Regions from separate parts of the Streptomyces sp. NBC_00986 genome, predicted to be linked through region 3. Evidence: riboswitches for the same ligand, from Rfam matches in the RefSeq annotation. Region 3 holds a riboswitch; each other region holds the start of a gene.

Region 1 (3,257 bases), 1.7 Mb from region 3:
AACACCTCCCGCCGGACCGCGTACGCGGCCTGATCGGCCCCTGGTCGCACCAGTACCCGGACCGCGGCCTGCCGCCGGGCCCCGCGATCGGCTTCCTCCAGGAGACTCTCCGCTGGTGGGACCACTGGCTGAAGGGCGAGGACACCGGCGTCACGGCCGACCCGCTCCTACGGGCCTACGTCAGCGACTCGCACCCACCGGCCACGGTCTACGACACCCTCCCGGGCCGTTGGGTCGGGGAACCCGCGTGGCCCTCGCCGCACGTGAAGACGACGACGTACGGCCTCCGGGGTGCGCCCGTGATCGTCCGCTCCCCCATGCACACCGGTGTGGACGCGGGCCGTTTCTTCCCTTTCGGGAACGACGCCGATCTGCCGCCGGACCAGCGGGACGAGGACGCGCGGTCGGCGTGCTTCGAGTTCGAGGTACCGGCCGAGACGTGGGTGCTGGGGCGGCCGAGGGTACGGCTGCGGCTGACCTGCGAGGTGCCGCGCGGGCAGGTGATCGCCCGGCTGTGCGATGTCGCCCCGGACGGCGCCTCGACCCTCGTCACCCGGGGTGTGCTGAACCTGTCGGCGCGGCACGGGCGGGACCGGGCGGTGCCGTGGACGCCGGGCACCACCGAGGACGTGACCTTCGAGCTGAACGGCATCGGGCACGCGTTCCCGCCCGGGCACCGCATCCGGCTCGCGGTGTCGTCGGCGTACTGGCCGTGGATCTGGCCGCAGCCGGAGTCCGCGGCGGGGTTCACGTTGGACCCGGAGGGGAGTGCGCTCGAACTCCCGGTCCGGGAGCAGGAGTTGGACGAGGGTATTCGTTTCGACGAACCCGAGGAAGCCGAGCCGCTCGGGGTCAACTACCCGGCGACCCTTGACGAACCGCGGCCCGAGAGGCTGGTCGTACGGGACGTCGCGAAGGGCGAGTGGCGGCTGGAGGTGGACCCCCGGTACGGCGGCACGCGCGTGTATCCGGACGGGCTGGAGTTCACCGAGGACGCGTTGGAGACGTACACGATCGACGAGTCGGATCCGCTGTCCGCCCGCACCCTCTCGGAGTGGTCGATCCGGCTGCACCGGCCGGAGCTGGGGTGGGACACGAGCGTGCGTACACGGTCGGAGATTACTTGCGACGAAACGGACTTTCTTACCTCAAATGAGGTGATCTGCACCGAGGGTGGAGAAGCGATCTTCCACCGCACTTGGGAGAAAAGGATTCCGAGAACTGCCAGTTGAGGGCGAATGCCCGATTTGCCGTTCTTAATCCTCCCGTGAGTTGGGTCACGCGTTTCTGTGCGTGACCTGTGTCCTGGTCTGCCCGCGTTTTCCCTTACGGCATTTGACAGTTGACCCTTGGCTCGCGCAAAGGATCAAGTGCCCCATACGCCTCAGACCAAGGTCAATAGGGGTTAGGTGTGATTCCGCCACTTGTTCCGGACATGTGCTCTCGCATAGTTTCCCGGCCTGTCGAGCGGAACGCCGAATCCTGCCGCCGCCCGGCATCCCAGTCACGAACTTCTCGCACGGCAGGAGCGGGGGAACCAGGTAAGTCGCCGGGCCGGTCGTTCTGACCGGAACGGCTTGGGGTTAAGTCACGTCCGCAAGGACTTGGCCGGGCACCTCCCAGCCCGAACCCGACAGCTCACCTCGCAGGCGACGGAGAGGAACCTCGTCATGCCTGCAACCGCTCAGTCCCGCCGCGCCCGCCTCGTCCGCCGTGTCGTCATCGCCGGCACCGGTGCCGCGATCCTCGCGCTGCCTGTCGTCGGTGCGACCACCGCGTCCGCGGCCACCACGTCGACCACCGCCGCCTCGACCACGCTTGCCGGGTACCCCAACACCCTTGACGGGTGGATCCGGGAGTCGCTCGCGATCATGGCGCAGAAGGGGATTCCGGGTACGTACAACGGGATCTACCGGAACGTGATCCGTGAGTCTTCCGGGAACCAGTACGCGATCAACAACTGGGACTCCAACGCGGCGGCCGGTACGCCGTCGAAGGGGCTTCTCCAGGTCATCGACCCGACGTTCAACGCGTATCACGTTGCCGGGACTTCGTACGACCCGTATGACCCGGTCGCTAACATCACCGCCGCCTGCAATTACGCGGCGGCCGTGTATGGCTCCATCGACAACGTGTACGGGGCTTACTAGAAACTGCTGGATCAGCCACGACTGGTTGTGTTTTGAGTGACACCGCCGTCGTGGCTGGTCGCGCCCGCGCGGCGGAGCCGCAAATAGACACAGCCCCGCGCCCCTGAATGCGCCCCTTCGGGGCCATTCAGAATCTCAGCTGAAGAGTCTTTCAAGTACCAGCGCGATGCCGTCGTCCTCGTTCGACGACGTCACCTCGTCGGCCACCGCCTTGAGTTCGGGGTGGGCGTTGGCCATCGCGACGCCGTGGGCTGCCCAGTCGAACATCGGGATGTCGTTCGGCATGTCGCCGAAGGCGATGGTCTCGGACGGGGTCAGGCCCAAGTGGCGGGCGGCGAGAGCCAGTCCCGTTGCCTTGGTGATGCCGAGTGGCTGGAGTTCGACGGTGCCGGGGCCCGACATGGTGACCGAGGCCAGGGAACCGACCACCGAGCGCGCCGTGGACGCCAACTCGTCGTCCTCCAGGGCGGGGTGACGGAGCAACACCTTGCTGATGGGTTCGCACCAGAGGTCGTCCCGCTTGCCCACCCGTACCGCGGGGAGCGTGGGGTGCGGCATCAGGTAGCCGGGCTCGATCAGCGTCAGGCCGTCCACGCCGTCCTGGTCCACCGCCGCGTACACCTGGCCCACTTCCGCCTCGATCTTGCCGAGCGCGGTCTCCGCCAACTCCCGGTCCAGGGTGACCGACCAGAGCAGACGGTCCGCGCCGGCGTCGTACAACTGCGCGCCCTGTCCGCACACCGCGAGCCCTCTGGAGCCGAGGTCTTCGAGCAACGGGCGCACCCTCGGGGCCGGCCTGCCGGTGACGACGAGGTGCCGGGCGCCGGCCGCCGTCACCCTCGCGAGTGCGATGCGGGACCGGTCGGAGAGTGTGTCGTCGCCGCGCAGCAGCGTCCCGTCCAGGTCGGTGGCGATCAGTGCATATGCGAGGGGTGCGGCCATGATCAGAGAATACGGATGGAACGCCCCACCGACTCGACACGAACCGGACGGCTGCTGCCTTCACATGCGTTGACCCGTGTTCCGGTTGGTTTGACAATTACGACCGTTATGCCGACTCCCGTACCACCAGTTCCGTAGGCAGAATCACGCCCGCCGTGTCCTCCC
Region 2 (3,257 bases), 6.3 Mb from region 3:
CACGTCCTGCCTGGCCAACCGCACCTGCACCAGCGCGTCGAGCCGCTCGGGGCCGTCGTTGTCGAGGCCTCCCACGGCGGCCCGGGTCACCGCACGGGCGTACTCGGGCGTCTGCAGCAGGCCGGGGACCACCGAGGTCTCCAGGGTGCGGAGTGTGCTGGCCTGGGACTCCAGGCTGATGAAGTCCCGGTAGGCGGGCGGCAGTACACCGCGATAGGCGTGCCACCAGTGGTGGCGGCCGCCGCCGTCGTCGGAGCCGGCCAACACGAGGAGCATGTCCCGAAGTTGTGGGTCGCCGACCTGGTAGGCGTCCAGGAGTAACCGGACGTCGGGCGCTTTCACGCCACTCGCGCCGGTCTCGATGCGGCTCACCTTCGACTGGTGCCAGCCGACCAGCCGGGCCGCCTCACCGCTGGTGAGCCCCGCCTCCGCACGCAACGCGCGGAGTTCGGCGCCCAGTTTCCGGCGGCGCACCGCGGGACCGTACTGCATGGGTTTCTCCTTACTCCTTCCGAGCCGCCCAAATACGGTCTGGGGTCGCAGAGTTCACCGCTTCGAGCGACAGATATATGCATATCTTGGTGGATCGCCACCGTTACCGACGCGGTAATGGCAGTCTGGCGAAGAAGCACCAGTCCGGGACCGTACTCGAACCATCCGCTCCGTGTCGGACACCGGTCCCGCGGGAAAGGGACGACCGCGCCATGGCAGACCATCTGGAAGCATCCGTCACTCTGCCGAGCGATCCCGCCTCGGTCTCCACCGCCCGCACCTATGTCGTCGGGACCCTGGTGGAATGGGGACTTCCGGCGGACACGGAGGTCGCCGACACCATCCGCCTGATCGTCTCCGAACTCGCCACCAACGCCGTACAACACACCTTCGGGCAGTCACCCACCTTCACGGTGGACATCCAGCTGGAGCGTGACGAACGGCTGCGCATCGGGGTCACCGACAGCCACCCCCGGTTCCCGAAACGCCTGCCGGCCGCCGTCCAGCAGGACAACGGCCGGGGCATGGTGATCATCCGCTGGCTGACCGCGGAGTGCGGCGGCAAACTCAAGGTCCGGCCCACCCTGGAGGGCGGCAAGACGGTCTCCATCGAGGTGCCCTGGACGGTACCGGCCCGGCCGGTGACCGCCGCGGGTCAGCAGGAGCCGTAGAACAGTGTGGTGAACGTCCCTGGACACCCGAGGGGGTGGTGGCCTGTCAGGTGGCCGCCACCCCCTCGGGAGATTCGGACAGGCCTAGCTGACCCGGCCGTACCAGACGCTCTTGGTCCAGATCTTCTGCAGCCTCACCACGTCCCCGGTCTTCGGGGCGTGCCAGATCTTTCCCTTGCCGGCGTAGATGCCGACGTGGTAGACGCTGGAGCCCGAGTGGAAGAAGACGAGGTCCCCGGCCTTGCGGCTCTTGGCCGAGATGTGGTGGGTCTTGTTGTACTGCTGGGCCGCCGTACGGGGCAGTTTCTTGCCCGCCTTCTTGTACGAGTACAGCGTGAGCCCGGAGCAGTCGAAGCGGCCCGGTCCGGTGGCCCCGTACCTGTACGGGGCGCCCTTCTTGGACGCCGCGACCTGGAGTGCCTTCGTCGCGGGTGTCGCGGCCGCGGCGTCGGATGCGACGCCCGGTATCACGACGGAGCCGCCCACGGCGGCGATGGCGAAGGCCGAGGCCGTACCGGCCCTGACCATCAGCGACGGGACACGATTGAGCGCAGTCATGCGCAACCCTTCGTCAGCCGCCTGTGAAGGATGACCTGTCGGATTCGGGCTGGCGAAGTTGCCCGGCCGCTGACGCGGCTTCACCCCAAGGGCTGCTCGACCCGGTCATGGCGTGACCGTCCCGGCGACCCGTCGTGCCTGGGTCCTCCACTCCTGCCGATGCAATCCTGTCGACCTGTCATCCGGGCGGCGGCAGGACTCGGCGTCCGCCCGGATCGCCCCGCCGCTGTGGCGGGGTCTTGTCGTCAGACAGGGATCTTCACCTATGAATGTCCGAAAAGCCCAACGGAACCGGGGATTTGTGGGGTTACTCACCACTCACCCGTTCGGCTGAACGCAACGGTGTTCGAGGGAGTGTCGAGGGGGGTGTGACGCTCGGACCAGCGCCGGAACAGTTCATCCGGGCCTCGGGCTACGCGTGTTGCGCAACCCGGACGGCCGTATGGACGGAGTCGCGACTACGCCGATCGGGGGTACGTCGTTCGGCTCGTTTCGACGTCGTTCGGGACAGCTTCGGGTCCGTCAACTGTCGGAGGGCGAGGGCAGGGTGACGCGCGCCGTGCGGCGCTCCCCGTCCAGCACGCGCAGCGCCCGCGCCAGCGTGGGGGCGTGCAGCTCGGTCTCGCCCCGCTGGTGCATCAGCGCCAGCGCGTCCCGGAGCTCGGCGGCCTTGGCCACGAGCGCCTGAGCGGCCCTCAGGCCACGGTACGTGTCACCGTTGTGCGCCGGGTTGATACGGCCCAGCAGGTCGGCCACATCCAGGTAACGGTCGATCAACTCGCCCTCGGCGCGCGTCAGTGCGGGCAGCGGCGGCAGTTCCGGCGGCAGCATCGTCGGCTCACTCCCCGCCCGGCTCGGTGAGCGAGGTCTTGCGGGTGGCCACGATCCGGTCCACCAACCCGTATTCCAGGGCCTGTTGGGCATCCATGATCCGGTCCCGCTCGATGTCCGCGCTCACCTGCGCCACCGTCCGGCCCGTGTGCAGGGCCAGCAGTTCCTCCAGTTGGACCCGCGTACGCGCCAACTCCTCGGCCTGGATGGCGAGATCACTCGCCTGACCCTGGATCGGCTCGGGGAGCGAGGGCTGGCGGAGCACCACTCGCGCACCCGGCAGCGCGGACCGCTTGCCCGGGGTGCCCGCCGCCAGCAGCACCGCCGCGGAGGTGCCGGCCTGGCCGAGGCAGGTCGTCTCCACGTCACACGTGACGAACCGCAACGTGTCGTAGATCGCCGACATCGCGCTGAACGATCCGCCGGGCGAGTTGATGTACAGCGAGATGTCCCGGTCCGGTGCCTGGTACTCGAGGTGCATGAACTGGGCCATCACGTCGTTCGCCGAGATGTCGTCGATCGGCGTCCCGAGGAAGACGATCCGCTCCTCCAGCAGCTTCGAGTACGGGTCGAGGGTCCGGTGGCCGGCGCTGGTGCGCTCGGTGAACTCGGGCAGGACGTGACGGGCGGACGGTCGGGTCATGGGTACCCCTCCTTCGGCATCTGTAAGAAATGTACAGGACGTACATGACGTTATGATGGGGG
Region 3 (3,257 bases):
CCGCGAATTAGCTTCTCTTTGTATACGGCGCCCGTGTTAATGCCGCAGACCCGACATGTTTACGGGAGGTTGCGAAGTCCTCACACGGTCCGTGCCGTTCGCGCCGTTCGCCCCGCCGGGAAAGCGCAGCCGGTGCGCGGTGCCCGCGCGCTCGGTGTGCAGGGCGGTGATCGCCCGGGCGCGCTCGCTGTCCCCGCGGGCCACGGCGTCCACGATGGCCCCGTGTTCGGCCCAGGACTCGACGGGGTTGGCCGGTGCGTCCACCGCGTACATCCAGGCGATCTTGTGCCGCAGCTGAGTCAGCATCGAGGTCAGCGCGGGGCTCCCGGAGGCCTGCGCCAGCGTCTCGTGGAACCAGCTGCCCAGGGAGCGCAGATCCTCGCTGTTGCCGCGCCTGGCGCGCTCCTGGCCCAGTCTGACGAGGCCGCGCAGCACCTTGAGGTGGGCCTCGGTGCGGCGCTGGGCGGCCCGCGAGGCGCCGAGCGGCTCCAGCAGCATCCGCATCTCCAGCAGGTCGGCGGCCTCCTGCTCGGTCGGTTCCGCGACGCACGCGCCCGCGTGCCGCCGGGTCACCACGAACCCCTCGGCCTCCAGCGTGCGCAGAGCCTCCCGGACGGGGACGCGCGAGACCCCGTACCGGCGCGCGAGGAGTTCCTCCGTGAGCCGGCTGCCGCGCTCGTAGACACCGGCGACGATGTCGTCCCGGATCGCCGTGCATACCGAGTGCGCCGGAATACGCATGTCCGACCTCCGCCTTAATCCCCGTGAAACGTCGACGATTGACGTGTGTTCCGTGACTCTATTGCAATGAGCGGGAATTTCCGATGGCGGGCCGGAATCCATGGATATTTTTTGGACAGGAGGGCTCCGGAAACGCCGAAAGCCCCGGCCGGGCGGGCCAGGGCTTCGGGAAGTGCGGCGCTACGTCGTCAGACGTTCACACCGTGCTTGCGGAGGTACGCGACAGGGTCGACGTCCGAGCCGTACTCGGCGGTCGTGCGGGCCTCGAAGTGGAGGTGCGGTCCGGTGACGTTGCCGGTCGCCCCGGAGAGGCCGATCTGCTCGCCAGGAGTGACCGTCTGGCCGACGGAGACACCGATGGACGACAGGTGCCCGTACATGGTGTACATGCCGTCGGCCATCTTGATCACCACTTGATTGCCGTACGAGCCGCCCCAGCCGGCCTCGACGACGGTGCCGGAGCCGACCGCGTGCACGGAGGTGCCGGTCGAGGCGTGGAAGTCGATGCCGGTGTGGGCACCGGAGGACCAGAGGGAACCGCCGGTCTTGTAGCCGGTGGAGACGTACGAGCCGGTGACCGGCGCGACGAAGGTGTTGAGCCTCTTGCGCTCGGCGGCGCGGGCGGCGCGCACCTCGGCCTCGCGCTCCGCCTTGGCCAGTGCGGCGGCCTTGGCGCGGGCGACCTCCTTGGCCAGCGTTTCGTCCGCGGCCTGCTGCTGGGCGGCGGCCTGGGCGTCGATCTTCTCGGCGACGGCGTCGCCCATGGCGATGACGGGGGTGAGGCCGGTCTGTTCAGGGGCGGGCTCCGCGGCGAACGCCGGGGCGGCGGCCAGGGTGCCTACGACGCCGGTGGTGGTGAGGGCCGCGACACTCGCGACACGAACGGTGGTGCGGTGGGTCCGGCTCGGGCGACGGTGCTTCCCGGTGGCGCGGGTGAACGCCATGGAGTGGCTGGTCCTTTCCTTCCTTCTCGCCTACCGGGTTAGCTGACGGGTTCGGAGCAGGAAGGTCTCCTACGGACCCCCTCGACGGGCGTCCGATTCACCCCAGGGACGTGGGTCCCCGGCTCCCCTGGCTCGCGCCGTACGGGGACTCGGCGATGACTGTCCGGTGCCGCGAGTGCGGCGCGGTGCCTGACGGACAGCCGGACCGACGCTAAGGGGGACGACTTTCAATCCCCAAACGGATCACGGGTTTTGTTGCACATGCCACAGGGCAGACGGGCAACCTCTCCCCCAATTCGGACATTAGGGGGCCCTGGTGACGCTTCAGTCACCAGGGCCCCCACGCGCGCGTGCCGCTCGTCGGCTCGCTACGGGTCGTCTACTCGGCCGCGACGACGGTCACTTCGCCGATGCCGAGCGCCTCGACGGGCTCCTTGATCTGCTCCGCGTCGCCGACCAGGATCGTCACCAGACGGTCCACCGGGAAGGCGTTCACGACCGCCGCGGTGGCCTCCACGGTGCCGGTCGCGGCGAGCTGCTGGTACAGCGTCGCCTGGTAGTCGTCGGGCAGGTGCTGCTCGACCTGGTCGGCCAGCGTGCTCGCGACGGCCGCGGCGGTCTCGTACTTGAGCGGCGCCACCCCGACGAGGTTCTGTACGGCGATGTCCCGCTCGGCGTCGGTGAGTCCGCCCTCGGCGAGCTTGCGGAGCACCGTCCACAGGTCGTCCAGCGCGGGACCGGTGTTCGGGGTGTCCACGGAGCCGCTGATGGCGAGCATCGAGGCGCCCGTGCCGTCGGGTGCCGAACGCAGCACCTGGCCGAACGCCCGCACACCGTAGGTGTAGCCCTTCTCCTCGCGCAGGACACGGTCCAGGCGGGAGGTGAGGGTGCCGCCGAGGCAGTACGTGCCGAGCACCTGCGCGGGCCACACGCGGTCGTGCCGGTCGGATCCGACGCGGCCGATGAGCAGCTGCGTCTGGACGGCGCCGGGCCGGTGCACGATCACGACGCGCCCGGTGTCGTCGGCGGTCACCGGCGGCACGGGACGCGGCTGCGCGGTGGAACCCGTCCACGAACCCAGGGTCTCGGCCAGGAGCGCGTCCAGGTCGATGCCGGTGAGGTCGCCGACGACCACGACGGTGGCCGTCGCGGGACGGACGTGCCGGTCGTAGAAGGCGCGTACGGCCCCGGAGTCGATCTTCTGGACGGTCTCCTCGGTGCCCTGGCGCGGGCGCGACATGCGCGAGGTCGCCGGGAACAGCTCCTTGGAGAGCTCCTTGGCTGCGCGGCGGGACGGGTTGGCCGTCTCGTGCGGGATCTCGTCGAGGCGGTTGCGGACCAGCCGCTCGACCTCGCTGTCCGCGAACGCGGGTGCCCTGAGCGCGTCCGACAGCAGACCGAGGCCCTTGGCCAGGCGCGAGGCCGGGACCTCCAGGCTCAGGCGCAGCCCGGGGTGGTCGGCGTGCGCGTCGAGGGTGGCGCCGGAGCGCTCCAGCTCGGCGGCGAACTCCTCGGCGGAGTGCTTGTCGGTGCCCTCGGAGAAGGCCCGCGCGGTGATCGTGGCGACACCGT
Region 4 (3,257 bases), 3.5 Mb from region 3:
CGGACCGGGATCCGGAACGGTTCGCCGATCCCGATGTCCTCGATCTCGGGCGCCGTGACAATCAACACCTCGGCTACGGCCACGGCATCCACTACTGCCTCGGCGCCCCGCTCGCCCGCCTGGAGGGCCAGACCGCGCTGGCCACCCTCCTCACCCGCCTCCCCGACCTGCAACTCGCCGGAGATCCGGCCGACTTGCGCTGGCGCGGCGGCCTCATCATGCGCGGACTGCGCACCCTCCCCGTGGAGTTCACCCCGGAACGCCGTTGAACAGGCGGTCCGGGGCGCCGTTGAACAGGCAGTCCGGACCCCTAAACCCGAAAGTGACAGTTCTTCAACTCTGTGATCTTCACGTGATCTCCGTGGCATTAACTTGTGACAAGTGATCGACTGTGGATACGTTCACCTACCAGCGCGGCGCCCCGCACCACCCCTTGCCCCACCCGCCGCGCGGTCCCCCCGCTGTCACGCGAAAGGCCTCCGCATGCTCTCCGGGAACGGTCGTCACCGTCGCCCCCGCCAGGCTCCGGCTCTCCTCGTCGCGGCCGGGGTGACCGGCTCCGCCATCGCCATCCCCCTCCTCGGGGCCGCCGCCGCGAACGCCGCCGACGGCACCACCTGGGACAAGGTGGCCAACTGCGAGAGCGGCGGCTCCTGGAGCATGAACGACGGCAACGGCTACTACGGCGGCCTGCAGATGACCCAGGACGAATGGGACAAGTACGGCGGCCCCGACTATGCGCCCAGCGCCGACCTGGCCAGCCGCTCCCAGCAGATAGCCGTCGCCGAGAAGATCCTCGCCGACAAGGGCACCTCCGCCTGGACCACCTGCGCGCTGCTCTCCGGGCTCACCACCACCTCGGGTTCGACGGACGTCGACACCGGCCTCGCGAGTGACTCCCCGTCGGCCACCCCGGCCGACTCCTCCGACTCCGGCTCCGGTTCCGACTCCGACTCCGGCTCCGGTTCCGACTCCGACTCCGGTTCATCCGACTCGTCCGCTTCCTCCGGCTTGTCCGACTCCGGCACCACGGACTCGACTTCGTCCGACGCGTCCGGCGGCGACTCGTCGACCGACAGTCCCTCACCGACCGCGACGGACAACTCCAGCAAGTCCGACAAGTCCACCACTCCCGCGGCCGGCAACGACTCGGCCGCCGCCTCCCCGAAAATCGACGAAACGGACAACTCGGCCCAGGCGGTGGGCAAGTGGAGCCTCGTCGACACGGGCGCGCTCGGCGATTCCGACGACCAGCAGGGCGAGCAGCAGGGCACTCGGCAGAGTGCCGGCAAGCATCGCGGCGCCAGTGCCGAGGAAAGCGTGTCGCCGCAGACCTACACCGTCCGCGCCGGCGACTCCCTCGCGTCCATCGCCGACTCCCTTGGCTACGACGGCGGATGGCGCGCGCTCTACGCCGAGAACAAAAAGGTGATAGGCGCCGATCCGACCCAGATCGCCGCCGGTCAGACCTTGGACGTCGGTACGGAAGTGGACGAAAAGTAGCAAGAGGGCAGCGGGAGTTCACGTCACGCTTCGCTCGGGAATGTCCGGTTTGATCAAAGTGTGGGATGAGTCTCAGAAGGCCTGATCGTCTTTGGAATTCCGTGGATTCCGTGTCTACGGTCAAGGCCGCTCGTCACCACGAGCGTCCGGTTGCCGCAACGCCGAGTCCTGCCAGCGGCCTCCGGGAACAGTCGTCGCGTAAAGCGCCGTAGGCAGGAGCGGGGGACCCAAGGTAAGCGCCGGGCCCGGGAGTTGAGAGACGACCGGAACCGGCTTGGGGTGAAGTCGCGCACCGAGAGGTGTGCGGCCGGGCAACTCACACGGCCCGAACCCGACAGCTCACCTCGCAGGCGTCGGTGAGGGGATTGGGATTTTCCATGCTGTTTTCCAGCAAGGGCAAGCACCGTCGTCCGTCCAAGGCCACCCGCGTCGCCACGCTCGCCGGCGTCACCGGTGTCGCGATAGCCGCCCCGCTCATGGCGACGGGCAGCGCCTCCGCCGCCACCGCGTCCGAGTGGGACACGGTCGCCAGCTGCGAGTCCGGCGGCAACTGGTCCATCAACACCGGTAACGGCTACTACGGCGGTCTGCAGTTCTCCGCCTCGACGTGGGCCGCGTACGGCGGCACCGCCTACGCCTCCACCGCGAACCAGGCCTCCAAGTCCCAGCAGATCGCCGTGGCGGAGAAGGTTCTCGCCGCCCAGGGCAAGGGCGCCTGGCCCAACTGCGGCACCGGCCTGTCGGGCGCCTCCTACTCCGGCGGCAGCTCCTCCAGCTCCAGCGGCAACAGCTCCTCCTCGAGCAGCGGCTCCACCAGCGACCGCTCCACGAGCGACACCACCGCCTCCCGCTCCGCCGAGCGCCCGGCCGCCAAGAAGACCGTCACCACCCCGACCGGCAAGAAGGTCAAGAAGGGTGACGGCGAGTACAAGGTCGTCAAGGGCGACACCCTCAGCTCCATCGCCGAGAAGCACAAGGTGAAGGGCGGCTGGCAGCAGCTGTTCAAGCTGAACAAGGACATCATCGACGACGCCGACTTCATCTTCCCGGGCCAGCAGCTCCACCTGAAGTGACCTACGCGGCTCGTAGCTGAACCACAGCGCCCTCACATCCGTGGTGTCCATGATGGAGACCCCGTGAGGGCCACCCCCGTCCCCCACGGGCTCCCCGCTCCGGTGCGTGTTCCCCCGTACGCACCGGGGCGGGGCTTTTTTGCGTCCCCGCCCGTGTTCCCGCACTTTTGCCGAACTCTTTGTTCCGTTCGGAAACAATTTACTCTCGGTTCTGTCCATCAGGCGGCCGACCGGATGGCCAATCGCCCCGAGCCGGTTAGGCTCGTCTCGCAGAGCCGCTGCGGTGTTGCCGTAGCCGCGTCAGATCCCAAGAAGGAGATGCTCGTGCCGTCCATCGACGTCGTCGTAGCCCGGGAAATCCTGGACTCCCGAGGCAACCCCACGGTCGAGGTCGAGGTCGGCCTCGACGACGGCAGCACGGGTCGTGCCGCCGTTCCGTCCGGCGCCTCCACGGGTGCCTTCGAGGCCATCGAGCTGCGTGACGGTGACCCCAACCGCTACGGCGGCAAGGGCGTCGAGAAGGCCGTCCTCGCCGTCATCGAGCAGATCGGCCCGGAGCTCGTCGGCTACGACGCCACCGAGCAGCGCCTGATCGACCAGGCGATGTTCGACCTGGACGCCACCGACAACAAGGGCTCGCTCGGCGCCAACGCCATCCTCGGCGTCTCCCTCGCCGTCGCG

Evidence for each region. Region 3 has a riboswitch for cyclic di-AMP ahead of OG504_RS15360 (M23 family metallopeptidase). Riboswitches for the same ligand answer to the same signal wherever they lie in the genome.
Region 1: linked by a shared signal. The riboswitch ahead of OG504_RS23245 (transglycosylase SLT domain-containing protein) and the one ahead of OG504_RS15360 (M23 family metallopeptidase) in region 3 are both predicted to bind cyclic di-AMP.
Region 2: linked by a shared signal. The riboswitch ahead of OG504_RS44205 (C40 family peptidase) and the one ahead of OG504_RS15360 (M23 family metallopeptidase) in region 3 are both predicted to bind cyclic di-AMP.
Region 4: linked by a shared signal. The riboswitch ahead of OG504_RS31530 (transglycosylase family protein) and the one ahead of OG504_RS15360 (M23 family metallopeptidase) in region 3 are both predicted to bind cyclic di-AMP.

The regions. Positions count from the first base shown of each region.
Region 1 covers NZ_CP108733.1:5,283,830-5,287,086, forward strand. Annotated here, with positions in the region: gene OG504_RS23240 (CocE/NonD family hydrolase) at 1-1,232, shown strand, start outside; cyclic di-AMP (ydaO/yuaA leader) riboswitch at 1,464-1,665, shown strand; gene OG504_RS23245 (transglycosylase SLT domain-containing protein) at 1,671-2,150, shown strand; gene OG504_RS23250 (HAD family hydrolase) at 2,286-3,092, opposite strand; gene OG504_RS23255 (LacI family DNA-binding transcriptional regulator) at 3,199-3,257, opposite strand, start outside.
Region 2 covers NZ_CP108733.1:9,858,567-9,861,823, forward strand. Annotated here, with positions in the region: gene OG504_RS44195 (helix-turn-helix domain-containing protein) at 1-492, opposite strand, end outside; gene OG504_RS44200 (ATP-binding protein) at 705-1,163, shown strand; gene OG504_RS44205 (C40 family peptidase) at 1,248-1,721, opposite strand; cyclic di-AMP (ydaO/yuaA leader) riboswitch at 1,725-1,904, opposite strand; gene OG504_RS44210 (hypothetical protein) at 2,244-2,552, opposite strand; gene OG504_RS44215 (ATP-dependent Clp protease proteolytic subunit) at 2,560-3,195, opposite strand.
Region 3 covers NZ_CP108733.1:3,579,596-3,582,852, forward strand. Annotated here, with positions in the region: gene OG504_RS15355 (GntR family transcriptional regulator) at 37-741, opposite strand; gene OG504_RS15360 (M23 family metallopeptidase) at 930-1,685, opposite strand; cyclic di-AMP (ydaO/yuaA leader) riboswitch at 1,698-1,850, opposite strand; gene OG504_RS15365 (M16 family metallopeptidase) at 2,065-3,257, opposite strand, start outside.
Region 4 covers NZ_CP108733.1:7,039,634-7,042,890, forward strand. Annotated here, with positions in the region: gene OG504_RS31520 (cytochrome P450) at 1-269, shown strand, start outside; gene OG504_RS31525 (transglycosylase family protein) at 484-1,503, shown strand; cyclic di-AMP (ydaO/yuaA leader) riboswitch at 1,698-1,871, shown strand; gene OG504_RS31530 (transglycosylase family protein) at 1,881-2,576, shown strand; gene eno (phosphopyruvate hydratase) at 2,895-3,257, shown strand, end outside.